DNA from 4 places in the Enterococcus rotai genome. Region 2 is predicted to be linked to each of the others. Evidence: a T-box and tRNA genes for the amino acid it is inferred to sense, from the RefSeq annotation. Region 2 holds a T-box; the other regions hold tRNA genes.

Region 1 (3,402 bases), 1.3 Mb from region 2:
CATGTAATAAAAGATTGTAAGCACTCATTATAATCACCATAGAAAAACAGACAATCGTCGTGAAAAATAATCCTTCTTTTTTGTTTTGCGGCATAAAACACTCTCCTTTAATTTTTGTAGCAGAGTTTATGCTATCATAAAAAAAAAATTCTCGTAAGTTAAATTTTTTTAATTTTAGAGAAAAATCCAAAAATAATTTTTGAAGAAGACGAAATAGAGAACAAATGAACTATTCCAATCTATTAAAAACCATTATCCTTGATTTATTCCAGCTATTTTGTGATAAAATAAAGTTAAAATGATTGGAGAATAAAAATGATGTATGTAGGTTTTACTTTTATAAATGATATGCGTTTACAACAAGGACTTATTATGGAAATAGTATTGATTGCAGTTTTAATTTTAGTATTATTTTCAATTTTTGGTGGTAGGTCTAAAAAAGCGACTTATAGTTGGGAAAAGAAAAAAGGAGCAACTGTTTTCCCACTTATACTATCGCTGATTTTAATTGTGATTCTGATGGTTTATGTCTTTATTTCAATGTTCAATGGTTCTGTTATATCTTTTTGATTATATTTTAAGCATTTTTTATATGAAATAAAAAAGCTCTATCTCTTGTTTAACAAGAGATAGAGCTATTAAGTTCAATTATTATTGAGCTACTGGGTAAACAGACACTTGTTTTTTGTCGCGGCCTTTACGTTCGAAACGTACTACACCGTCAACTTTAGCAAATAAAGTGTCGTCTCCGCCGATACCTACGTTTGCTCCTGGGTAAATTTTAGTTCCGCGTTGACGGTATAAAATTGATCCACCAGTAACAGTTTGTCCATCAGCACTTTTAGCGCCTAGGCGTTTAGATTCTGAATCACGTCCGTTGGAAGTAGAACCTCCACCTTTTTTGTGGGCGAATAATTGTAAATTCATAGTTAATAACATAGTCTGCACCTCCTATTTTTCATTTATGGTTTTGACTTGAATAAATTCAAGACTTTCTTGCTCGATCGCTTGTAAACCTAATAAAAGATTTTCCAAGAGAATTTGGGCAATGTTGGTTTGTTCCTGATTGGCATTTGAAATCATTTCAACATAAAGGTAACCACCTTCATCTTCGTTAGTTTCAACAATCGGTTCAAATCCAGCTAGCGCATCAATTCCATTGACAGTACTGATCGTTAAAGCAGACACAGCTGCACAAACGATATCACTGCCATATGGACCAGATTCTGCATGCCCTGAGACTTCAAAAGAAACGATTTGACCTGCGTCATTTCGCTTAAAAGAACTTTTAATCATTGATAGGCCTCTTTCCTATGCAACTTAAAAGAATTATGCGTTGATTGCGTTGATTACAACTTTTGTATATGGTTGACGGTGACCTTGTTTGCGGTGAGTGTGTTTTTTAGGTTTGTATTTGAAAGTTACGACTTTCTTTTGTTTGCCGTGTTTTTCTACAGTTCCTTCGACAGTTGCACCTGCTACAGTTGGAGCTCCTACTTTCGTAGATTCGCCACCCACTAAGATAACTTCGTCAAAAACAACTTTTTCGCCAGCTTCTACGTCTAATTTTTCAACGTAAATTGCTTGACCTACCTCAACTTTTACTTGTTTACCACCAGTTTTGATAATTGCGTACATGCTATACAGCACCTCCTTCTTCTAGACTTAGACTCGCCATCCCAAGTGACAACAAGATTGTCATGCTTAAAAACTTGTTCTGTGCGGTTGTAGCTGTGGAGTCCACAATTACAACATTAATATTGTATCAAAATAAGAATACTGAGTCAATGAAAACTTGACTTTTCTCTTCTATAAACTTCTTTTCAAATTTTTTTGTTGTTATTTCTAATTTATGATTGACTTTGTTATGTATGTTCATTATAATAAATTCTGTTGCGTTAACATTTTGCGCCAATAGCTCAGCTGGATAGAGCACTCGCCTTCTAAGCGAGCGGTCGGGAGTTCGAATCTCTCTTGGCGTATTATTTTAAACGTTTATATCAAGAAAACACCAACTATTAGAATTTTTCTAACAGTTGGTGTTTTTTTATTTTCTACTTTCAAGCTATGAAAGCTCTACTTTGCCTGTATAGAGTTGATGGTAAATGCCTTTTTCTTCAAGTAAATCTTCATGACTGCCCCGTTCAATAATCCGGCCATGATCCATCACCATAATCGCATCTGAATTTTGAATCGTCGATAAGCGATGAGCGATAACAAATACGGTTCTGCCTTTCATCAAACGGTCCATTCCAGCTTGCACATGCTTTTCTGTTCTAGTATCAATACTAGATGTTGCTTCATCCAAAATCATAACAGGTGGATCTGCAATAGCTGCTCGTGCGATAGACAATAACTGGCGTTGCCCTTGTGACAAACCTTCGCCATCACCCGTGATCACCGTATCGTATTTATTCGGTAGATTATTAATGAAATCCTCGGCATTGGCCAGTTGTGCTGCGTTAATCACATCACTATCTGATGCATCTAGCTTACCATAACGAATATTTTCCCGAATCGTTCCGGTAAATAAATGAGTGTCCTGCAAAACAATCCCTAACGACCTTCTCAACGAGCTCTTTTTAATCTTTTTCACATTGATTCCATCATAGCGAATTTTGCCTTCTTGAATATCATAAAAGCGATTGATCAAGTTGGTGATTGTCGTTTTACCTGCCCCGGTAGCCCCAACAAAGGCGACTTTTTGTCCTGGTTCTGCATAAAGATTGATATCTTTTAAGACACGATTTTTTTCTGTGTAACCAAAAGAAACATCTTCAAACCGCACATCTCCAGTTAATTCAGTATAGGTGACAGTACCGTCTGCATGAGGATGCTTCCAAGCCCAGATTCCTGTTCTCGCTTCACTTTCAACAAGATCTCCAGCTTCTCGCGTTACATTCACCAATGTTACATAGCCATCATCTACTTCTGGTTTTTCATCAATTAAACTAAAGATACGATCGGCTCCTGCTAAAGCCATGATCACAAAATTGATTTGTTGAGAAACTTGACTGATCGGCATATTCAATGAACGACTTAATTGAAGAAAAGACGCAATCATCCCAATGGTTAGACCTGAAACACCGTATACTGAAAAAATTCCGCCAACAACTGCTAAAAGTACATACTGTATATTTAGCAAGTTCATCATGATCGGCATTAAACTATTCGCGTATTTATTCGCTTTAGTCGCACTTTGCCGTAATTCTTCATTGATTTCTTTAAATTGTTTGATCGTTTGTGGCTCATGATTAAATATTTTCACTACTTTTTGACCATGCATGATTTCTTCAATATAACCATTAACACTGCCGAGATCTCTTTGTTGTTTGCCAAAATAACGGCTACTACGTCCGGCAATCATCCGAATTGTCACGATCATGATCGAAACAGAAACAA
Region 2 (3,402 bases):
ACAAAGTCAAAATTATTTAGACGATCATTTTTTAGGTCATGGAAAATAACAGAACCAATTCCAACCTGTCTAGCCACTTCGTCACGATTTGGCAAATCAGGATTTTTCTCCATAATTTGTTTGTTCGCAAGTTCAACTGCTTCGTTTAGCACTTCTTCTAATAAAACAATTTTCCCTTTACGAGTCGATAGTTTTTTACCACCTTGTGTGATCAAGCCAAATGGAATATGATGCATATCTTGAGACCAGTCAAATCCAAGCTCTTTTAAGACAGCTTTTAATTGCTTGAAGTGATTACTTTGTTCATTTCCAACGACATAAATCGATTTAGCAAAGTCATAGTTACGTTTACGGTAAACAGCTGCTGCCAAATCACGTGTGATATATAGTGTAGCGCCATCAGATTTTTTGATCAAAGCAGGATTTAAATCATAGGCAGACAAATCAACGATTTCCGCTCCTTCATTTTCTTGTAATAAATGTTTTTCTTCCAGCATTGTGACGATTTCATCCATCTTATCATTATAGAAAGCTTCCCCATTATATGAATCAAAAGAAACTTCCAACATTGAATAAATTTTATCGAATTCTTTTAGTGATTCTGTACGGAACCATTGCCATAATTCGGTTGCTTCTTCGTCGCCTTCTTCTAGTTTTTTAAACCAAGCGCGAGCTTCTTCTTCTAACTCTGGTTGTGTTTCAGCTTCTTCATGGAATTGTACGTATAAGCGTAATAATTCAGTGATGGGTGCCGTTTTAACCGCTTCTTCTGAACCCCATTTTTTATAGCCAACAATTAATTTTCCGAATTGGGTTCCCCAATCCCCTAAATGATTGATACGGATTGGTGTATAACCAATTTTTTCAAGAATAAAGGCAATAGAATTTCCAATTACAGTCGAACGTAAGTGTCCCATAGAAATTGGTTTAGCAATATTGGGTGAGGACATATCAATTGGGACATTCCCTTTTTCACCGATTGAGCTATCGCCATAATGCCCTTTATCTTTCGCAATTTGACCGATGACCGCTTGACTGACCATTTTTTTATTCATGAAAAAGTTTAAATAAGGTCCTACCACTTCAATTTTTTCAAAGTCTGTTCCAGCAATTTTTTCTGCTAAATCGGCGGCAATTTGTTGAGGGGCTTTGCGATAGACTTTAGCAAGTGAAAAAGCCGGAAAAGCAACATCTCCATGATCAACTGATTTAGGATTTTCCAATAATTGTGTAACAGCTTCTAAAGATAGATCTTCTTTTACTACATCATAAATGGCTTTTGCTACGATTTCTTTGTTATTCATAGATATCCTCCTAATTTTAAAAAGCTAAAGAAGCTTTTTTGTATGGTTCATTTTATTGTCTAATTTGATGGTGACTTCTCTCACTTCACGCGCCTTGTATTGTTCATCATCTACTCTGGCGGAGCCAATCGTAGTCCTTCAATTCTTAGAGCTTTAAGGAAGCAACTTGTCTTTCAGACACCTTGTATTGTGCATCATCGAATCATTTTATTCTTCGTGATTCACTAGTACGGTAACTTCTCTCACTTCGTTCGCCAAGTATTGTTCATCATCTACTCTGGCCGAGCCAGTCGTAGTCCTTCAATTCTTAGAGCTTTAGCTCTTAGAAATTGATGAGATCGAAGCATAGCGTAGTGATTCACAACAAAAAGTCCCTAGTGTTAAAAAACACCAGAGACGAGATTTCCCGCGGTACCACTCTAATTGTCCGAACTTTTCTAAGACGGACCCACTTAATCTATTAACGGAAGATTACCGTCTGCCTAGGCAGATCCTCAAAAGTGCGCTTCCTTCATTTGTTTATTTTCGGCTTTCACCATCCCGAAATCGCTTTGATAACATGTAATGAAGTACTCTCTTTTTCAACGAATCATTATTAAACTGGGTTCATTATAGCAAATATTTTTCTTTATGCCTAGTCTTGTCTGTTGATTTTTAGATTTAAATCGTCATAAACGTTAAACTAGGGTCTGCATTTAGATGATAATCTGCTAAATGTCCTTTTTCTGCTTCAACAAATGCTGCGGCCCCGATCATTGCAGCATTATCTCCGCATAATCTAAGTGGTGGAACAATGAAGGTCACGCCTGGAAGTTCTTTAGCCACTTCTTTGGTCAAGCGTTCGCGGAGCCCTTGGTTCGCAGCAACGCCGCCTGCCATTACTAATTGTTTGATTGGATATTCCTTACAAGCCCGAATTGTTTTTTCCGTTAAAACATCGATCACACTTGCTTGAAAACTTGCAGCTAAATCTTTTGTGCTCAATTGTTCCTCTCTTTGTTCCGCATTATGAACTGTGTTGATAAAGGAACTTTTCAACCCGCTGAAGCTAAAATCATAATTGTCTTCTTTGATCATCGCACGAGGAAAATGATACGTATCTTGCCCCATATGAGCCATCTCGTCGATTTCTTTTCCGCTAGGATAACTTAGTCCTAAAACTCTGCCAACTTTATCATATGCTTCACCAGCTGCGTCATCTCTTGTTTCACCGATAATTTCAAAAGAACCTGTTTCTTTCATATAAACTAATTCTGTGTGGCCACCGCTTACTAATAAAGCCATCAATGGAAATTGTAGTGGTTCTACGAAATTCGCTGCATAAATATGCCCAGCCATATGATTCACTGGAATCAACGGTAAATCATGCGCCCAAGCAAATGTCTTTGCAGCTGAGATTCCGATCAATAAAGCCCCTACTAAGCCTGGTCCATAAGTGACTCCTACACCACTCAAGTCATCTGGTTCCACCTCAGCCTCGATCAAGGCCTCTTCAATGCACATCGTAATTTCTTCAACATGATGTCGACTAGCAACTTCTGGTACCACACCGCCGAAACGTTGATGACTTTTCACTTGTGAAGCGACGATATTCGCTAGTATTTTTCTGCCGTCTTCAACGACCGCAACACTTGTTTCATCACAACTACTCTCAATAGCTAAAATTAATTTTCTTTTTTTGTAAAAAAAAGTCATTGTTTCACTTCCTTAATGTTTAAACACATAACAATTCCATCCTCTTTAGGATGAGTATAATAATTTTTGCGGCGATTAATTATTTTAAAGCCATTTTTTTCATATAATTTTCGAGCATTTGTATTTGATACACGCACTTCTAAAAAAATTTGGGCAACACCTTGTTGGTTCAATTGTTGGATCAACTGGGCGATCAAACGAGCACCATGCCCAAGATGCTGAAAATTTTTGTGAATGACAACATGTGTGATTTCCACTTCATCTAAAACAAGTTGATAACTGATAAAACCAATCCACTGCCCTGCCTCACTCAACACCAGGTAATCGCTTGTTTGCTGCGCTAAATCTAGGCTAAATTGTTCGATTGACCAAGGCGAGCCATGCTCATACCCAGCTTCACTAA
Region 3 (3,402 bases), 1.2 Mb from region 2:
ACACTAAACCATTGACATTCGATTTCTACCAAGAAAATGATCAACAGCTTTATTCTATTTTGACTCAAGACATTCGTGTCATGCGTTATATTACTGAAAAAGCAGAACCAGAAAATGAAGCGATTGAGAATTTCAAAAAAATCTTAGCCTACAATGCCAGCCATAATGATCAAACAGGCTACTATAAAATCTTTGATCAAGATATTTATATTGGCTTTGGAAAATTATCTTGGGATGAAGAAAGTAAAATCGAGATTGGCTACATGATTTTACCTGAACACTGGGGAAAAGGTTATGCGACAAAAATAATAGCTCATTTATTAAACTTAGTAAGACAATCAGAGCAACTATCGCAAGCTACTCTTTACGCTATAATCGACCCTAAAAATGGTGCATCGAAACACCTTTTAGAAAAAAATCACTTTGTCTCTGTCTGGCAAGGAATAGAAGATGGTTTACCTTCTGAACACTTGGTTTGGCAACCTTGATCGATTAAAAAACGTCTAATCCTTTGAGTAAAACTCAAAAGTTAGACGTTTTTTTAATCATCATATCGTTTTCGTTTAGACGAAGCAGGGATTCCCAATGCTTCTCTATATTTGGTAACCGTTCGGCGAGAAATCTTGATTTCCTGTTCTTTTAACAATTCAACTAGTTTCTGATCAGAGAGCGGTTTGGCTTTATTTTCGTTATCTACTAAAGCTTGTAGTTGTTTTTTGATACTGCTAGTGGACGTTTCTTCTCCAGTATTATCATTTGATAAACCGTGAGAGAAAAATGAACGTAATTCAAAAACACCAAATTCTGTTTCCAAGTATTTCCCATTAACCGTTCGGCTAACTGTGGATTCGTGAATATCCAACGCTTCCGCAATTTCTTTTAACGTCATTGGTTTTAACGGACGATCTTCTTTAAAGAAAAATTCTGGTTGGCGCTGAACGATTTCTGTACCGACTCTTAAAATCGTATCTCCACGTTGAATAATTGTTTTTTCCAACCATTCAAATTCATTTTTCTTTTCCTTAATATAGTCCTGTACTTCTTTGTCATCTGTTGCTTCCATTCGTTCAAAGTAAGCTTGTTGAAACTGAATCGTTGGCGTACCCGTTTTATTAGAAATAACCCTTAATTGCTCACCGTTGATCCGTAGGGTTAAATCTGGGCGAATATATAATCCCGAAGTTGATTCAAAAATACTGCCAGGTGCAGGTGTTAAGGTTTGAATGTAATCGAAAATCGTTTGGATATCTGATAATGCTACATCGAATTTTTTAGCAATCAGGCTCCATTTTCGATTGGCTAGATGATCAAACTCTTCTTCAATCACAATATAAGCTAACTCTGGTGCCATATCATCTCGTTCAACTTGTAAGAGCAAACACTCACGTAAATCCCTTGCCCCAACGCCTGCTGGATCTAGTTGCTGAATCAAGGTCAACGCATCAAGCATTTCAATCGATGTTGCCCCCGTTTTTTGCGTTGCTTCCTCTAAGTCAATCATCAAGTAACCGTTTAAATCAATATATTCAACTAAAAATAATACCAGCGTTCGCAGATAAGTATCCCGATAATTCAAATGAATCTGATCGATCAAATATTCAAAAAGTGACGTATGGTTATCAGGAATTTGATTCAAATAATTGTTTTCTTCATTTGTGTATGTGCGACTGCCTGCACTTGGAAAATCATTATAATTCGTTTCTGTTTGAATATCAATCAAAGGATTTTCCAGTGATTTAGCTTCTATGTATGCAAAAAGTTCTTCTGAATTGTATTGTAAAATCTGAATCGATTGCTGTAATTGTTGGGTCATTGCAAGTTTTTGGACTTGTTTTTGTTGTTGTGACAAATGTTGTTCAAATTTCATTTTTTTGGTCCTTCCCCTTGTAATTTATCAAATTATCAGCTAAACTAGTAAACGTGCTTGCGCCCTTAGTGTAGTGGATATCACGTAAGATTCCGGTTCTTGAGACGGGGGTTCGATTCCCTCAGGGCGCATCATTTTTACTTATTAATAAAGTGCTATATAAAGAATTATAGCATAATTTAAAACCAGATGTAGCCATAACTTAACTGGTCATTGAGATATTTTCCACTCCAACATTACAATTTTTGTAATGTTTTTTTATTTTATTTCAGTTTTTTTACAATAAGAATGGATTTCCTAACAGTCAATACATTTTCTCATTTATCTATCGATTTACATTAAAACTTGATAAAAAATCATCGTTTTTTATGTTATTATAAGCTTTCGAAAATATTATAGTTAGGCAGTTGATCGTATTGAGTCAGCGTCATATGAGACTTTTGGTTCTTTCCATTTTTTTAGCGCTCACAGAATTTTTTCTCATTCGTTATTTTTACCAGTTCACAACGATAGATTATCCACTTTTATTTTTAGTTATCACTTTTATTCAAGGAGGAATTTTTCTTTATTACTTACTCTCATTCATTCTGCTATTATTCCTAACCCACAACTCTAAACCGTGACTATATATCTAATTTCTGCAAAAAAAAGGAGCAAACAAAACGAGTGATTCGTTTTGCTTCGCCTCCTTTTTCAATTTTATAAAACCATCGTCTCCAATTCAAAACGGATTTTACTTTGGATTTTCTGAATTTTTTCGATTTCTGTGCGCTTTTCATCTATTTGAAATTTTTGAGCAATCGAATGATTATATGAGATAATATAACTAATTGCCCATAATTTGGGATTTTCGATAATGTCATCTGCCAAAGGATATAATAAGGCAAAATGCAATCTGATTTCTTCTAAGACATCTACGAGCAAAATAGGATCATCATTGATCAGCTCTTTTTCTAAAAATAATAAAATCCTTTGATATGCCGCACAATCCAACGGTCCACCAATCGATGCTGGAATAACAGTATATTTCTTATTATCTCTCCACAGAAATTCAATTTCTTCTTTAACATGGAGACTCACAAGTTCTTCAAGAATCCAAGACCGAACTAAATTATGTATTCGCTCATCCAATAAAATTTTTTTACCAATCGCAATAAATTCATCTTGAGGTAGTTGACCAGCTTTTTTGACTACCCCCAATTGTTCATAGTAGTTCTGTGTATTAAGATGCTCTAACTCTTCTTTTAATTCTTTGATTTTACTAACTTCAAACTGCCGATACATCAGTTCAACATGGCGAATTTTTTTCTTCAAAGAAATCAGTTTTCTCATTTCACCACTTTGTTCCATCAAAATTCGCTCATTGATAATGCTATGCGCTTGAATGAACAGATGATTCTGAATTAAAATTTGAATATAGAGTTCTAGATAATCTAAGTAAGCAAAATATTTTTCTTTCATTTCTGATGCTAAAGATAATGCTTGCTCATTTTCACCTGTTTCTAAATACATATTTACCAATACCAAATTTAGTG
Region 4 (3,402 bases), 1.3 Mb from region 2:
ACTGGGATATGACGTTGATAGTCATATCCTAGTCTTTTTTTGTCCATTGACAGAGTTCGCTTTTTTCTGGACATCGTTGCGTATTGGAGTACAATGAAAAGTAAATCGTTATTTTAGTTAGGGTGGTCACAGTGGAAAAAGAAGTACGTCTTATGGGTGAAGAAAAAATTGATGAGATATTTGATTTAGCAGCATATGCTTTTAATGCTGAGCCAACGGAAGAACGAAAATTACGTTTCAAGACCATGGTTGCTCATTCGTTGAATTATGGGTATTTTTTAGGAGATACTTTAACGAGTCAAGTGATTTCTACGCCATTTAAAGTAGCCTTCCATGGAACATGTTATCAAATGGCTGGCATTGGTTGCGTTTCGTCTTATCCTGAATATCGGGGACAAGGTGGTATTTCAACGATTATGAAACAGCTGTTAACAGAATTAGCTGAAAATAAGGTTGAACTTGCTTACTTAGCGCCATTTTCATATCCTTTTTATCGAAAATATGGTTTTGAGCAAGTATTTGAACAAGTTAGTTATACAGTTAAGGCGGTAGATTGGCCAAACGTGAACGCAACACCAGGACAGATGAAACGAGTGACTTATGAAAAAGCCAAAAGTGTCTGTCAGCATATTTATTCTGAGTTACCAAGCAATCAAAGAGGGGCAGTGATTCGGGATGATTGGTGGTTTGGTTACGCATTTGGTCTAGATGGTAAGAATCGATTTGCGCTCTACGAAGATGAGTTGGGAAATCCTCAGGGATATTTGATCTATCAATCTAGTGCAGAGCGTTTTGTTATTAAGGAGTGGGGCTATGTAACAAATCAAGCCTTTCAATCACTCGTTCGTTTTATTGGTTCGCATAATGGGTCATCACGAGAATTTTATTTAGAAACAGGGTTTGATGGCACAAATCTAAGCTATCTGATGTCATCTCCTTTAGTAGAAATGAAAATCACTCCTTTTATGATGGCCAGAATCGTTGATTTAGCCAGTTTTCTTGGTAAATATCCTTTTACAGAAGGGAATAAAGAAACGTATTATCTTAAAGTTGAAGATGAGTATGGTTTGTTGAACCAAGGAATATGGGAATTACAAATAACTGAAATGGGTCAGAGTACTGTCAAAAAGCGTGATCAAATTCCTGAATCATTGACAGAAGAGGAAGTGATTATCAGTACGATCCAAGTTTTGACGCAACTTTTTATGGGGTATCGTACCGGGAGTGAATTATATTTTTATGGAAAAATCACAGGATCAGAAAAGCTGATTCAATCATTGGATCAGCGCTTAGTAAAAGGTAAGCCGATTTTAGCAGATTACTTTTAAAAAATAGACGAAGTGAGTTGGTTGTTTCAATACTCACTTCGTCTATTTTAATTTATGCCTTACTTTCGTCATTTTCTATTGTTTCTCCTGAGGGTTCTTCATGATAGTCTTTTAACGCTTCTTTAAAAATTTCTTCTTTTTCCTGCTTATAATTATCTTGGCGTTCAGCAAACACTTTTTCTTTTGGTTTATCAGTCATACATGTTACCTCTACTTTCTTTTTATTTACCGAATGGTATGACTCAACCTTAACATCGATAGATAGACTTTGCGAGTTTTTTGACTATAAGCAGATGATTAGCGGAACTAGCTAGAAGTCCTTATAATATAAGATAAAGATATGTATAATAAGTTTAAAATTGAAAGGCAGTGAACAGCATGAGTAAAACAAAAGAAGAAAAAGTTGCAAGAAATGGTAAAATTGGGAAAACATTAGCCGTTGTTGTCGGTGGGCTTTATTTGGTTAAAATGCTGAAAGGCAAAAAGAACGTTAAAAAATAGAAACTGTTGGGAAAGCGGTCTTGATTTTTAGGTCAGGATTGCTTTCTTTTTATTTTTCATTGACACTGACTGAAAAGACTTCTAAAATATATAGGTGAATGTTCTCGTAGCTCAGTAGGATAGAGCGATTGCCTCCAAAGAGAGAACACATCTGGTTTTTAATTAGTCGGAGGGGAGTATTAAATTTTGTTTTGTCCCAGTACCTCAGTAGGATAGAGGGTTCGCCTCCTAAGCGAAACGTCGCAGGTTCGATTCCTGTCTGGGACGTTATAGAAAGTTCGCTGGAAGCCTTTGTAATAACGGTTTTCAGTTTTTTATACATGTTCCTATATAATACCATTCAATTAAATAGTTTTAAATCTTTGTAGACACTTTTTGTCCATTTATCTCACCATGTCCTTGTTGTACAAGGTAAGCAATCAATTAAGCAGGGATTATTCATAAGGGTATGTTATAGTTTGTAGAAAAAATAAAAGAGGTATGTTATGGAAATAAAGGATAATATCCGTGGGTATCCTAACAATTCAAATCTTAAGTATAATCGTTTGGGGCAAATGTATTTTGATGATCTGCTCTACGTTACAAAATGGACTGTACAAAATCATATCCTTCATAGTGAAACACAGTTTGTCTACTTAGAACCTGAACAATTTAATTTTGATAGTTCGACGATAGAATCTTTGAAAACAGGCCTCAATCATAACGGATTTCTTCCCGAATACGACGAAATACTAAGTCCGTATCACCGTAATAAACACCTAGAACTTTACTTTGTAACTAAGGGATCATTACGCATTAAGGTTCAAAAAGATTTTTATACGCTGAATACTGGTTCTGCCTTGTTTATTAATTCAAATACAAATCATAGTGATGTCATTTCATGGGAACCACTAGAGTTGTATATTATTGGCTTTAATGAAAATTTCTTTCAGGATAACACACTTCAGGCTATACAAAACACGAAGTTTCGTCATTTCATCAATCAGTCTTTCAAAGTGCAATATAAAGATAGCGAAGCGTGGTTTATCGATACTAAAGATGGCGGACAATTTTTAAGACACTACACAGAACTTATACGTGATGAGTTAGCGGTACGTACTATAGGATATGCTGACATGGTTCGAATTGCTAGCCTTCGTATACTGGACGGGTTCTCTAAAGAAACGACAACGATAGTCAAAGACTCAGGGAGAAACCATAAACTACTAGTATTTCATGAGGTAACTCAATATTTAGAACATTACTATGGTTCTGCCAGTTTGACTGATTTGGCTGATTATTTGAAATTTTCTAAATCCTATTTTAATCGCATAATTAAGGAAGTTTCTGGAAAAACTTATACGGATTTACTACAGGAGGTTCGCATCGAAAAAGCTAAGGAAATGTTACGGAAAACGGATGAGCCGATCATGGAAATTGCCCAGAAAGTCGGCTATACAAACATGACTTATTTTTATGAATTATTTAAATCAATGACGGGTGTTACACCAAAAGAGTATCGTGAAAAGACTATTTAGTGCCTAAAAGGCTAAATAGTCTTTTTTTTTAACTTTCCAAGACAATGACAGGGTAT

The links. The T-box of region 2 lies ahead of argS (arginine--tRNA ligase). A T-box ahead of a tRNA ligase gene usually reads a tRNA of that ligase, here a tRNA-Arg.
Region 1: it has a tRNA-Arg gene. The T-box ahead of argS (arginine--tRNA ligase) is inferred to sense a tRNA for this amino acid. The anticodon was not compared.
Region 3: it has a tRNA-Arg gene. The T-box ahead of argS (arginine--tRNA ligase) is inferred to sense a tRNA for this amino acid. The anticodon was not compared.
Region 4: it has a tRNA-Arg gene. The T-box ahead of argS (arginine--tRNA ligase) is inferred to sense a tRNA for this amino acid. The anticodon was not compared.

The regions. Positions count from the first base shown of each region.
Region 1 covers NZ_CP013655.1:1,932,350-1,935,751, reverse strand. The annotation lists gene ATZ35_RS08930 (DUF2798 domain-containing protein) at 1-94, opposite strand, end outside; gene ATZ35_RS08925 (hypothetical protein) at 316-570, shown strand; gene rpmA (50S ribosomal protein L27) at 652-939, opposite strand; gene ATZ35_RS08915 (ribosomal-processing cysteine protease Prp) at 952-1,296, opposite strand; gene rplU (50S ribosomal protein L21) at 1,330-1,638, opposite strand; ribosomal protein L21 leader region at 1,658-1,737, opposite strand; tRNA gene ATZ35_RS08905 (tRNA-Arg) at 1,909-1,982, shown strand; gene ATZ35_RS08900 (ABC transporter ATP-binding protein) at 2,066-3,402, opposite strand, start outside.
Region 2 covers NZ_CP013655.1:3,259,406-3,262,807, forward strand. The annotation lists gene argS (arginine--tRNA ligase) at 1-1,304, opposite strand, end outside; T-box leader at 1,694-1,898, opposite strand; gene tsaD (tRNA (adenosine(37)-N6)-threonylcarbamoyltransferase complex transferase subunit TsaD) at 1,965-2,999, opposite strand; gene rimI (ribosomal protein S18-alanine N-acetyltransferase) at 2,996-3,402, opposite strand, start outside.
Region 3 covers NZ_CP013655.1:2,085,505-2,088,906, reverse strand. The annotation lists gene ATZ35_RS09655 (GNAT family N-acetyltransferase) at 1-488, shown strand, start outside; gene rpoN (RNA polymerase factor sigma-54) at 542-1,867, opposite strand; tRNA gene ATZ35_RS09645 (tRNA-Arg) at 1,927-1,998, shown strand; gene ATZ35_RS09640 (tetratricopeptide repeat protein) at 2,567-3,402, opposite strand, start outside.
Region 4 covers NZ_CP013655.1:2,005,726-2,009,127, forward strand. The annotation lists gene ATZ35_RS09305 (GNAT family N-acetyltransferase) at 132-1,328, shown strand; gene ATZ35_RS09310 (hypothetical protein) at 1,381-1,527, opposite strand; gene ATZ35_RS16880 (hypothetical protein) at 1,707-1,829, shown strand; tRNA gene ATZ35_RS09315 (tRNA-Arg) at 2,023-2,096, shown strand; gene ATZ35_RS09320 (helix-turn-helix domain-containing protein) at 2,315-3,346, shown strand.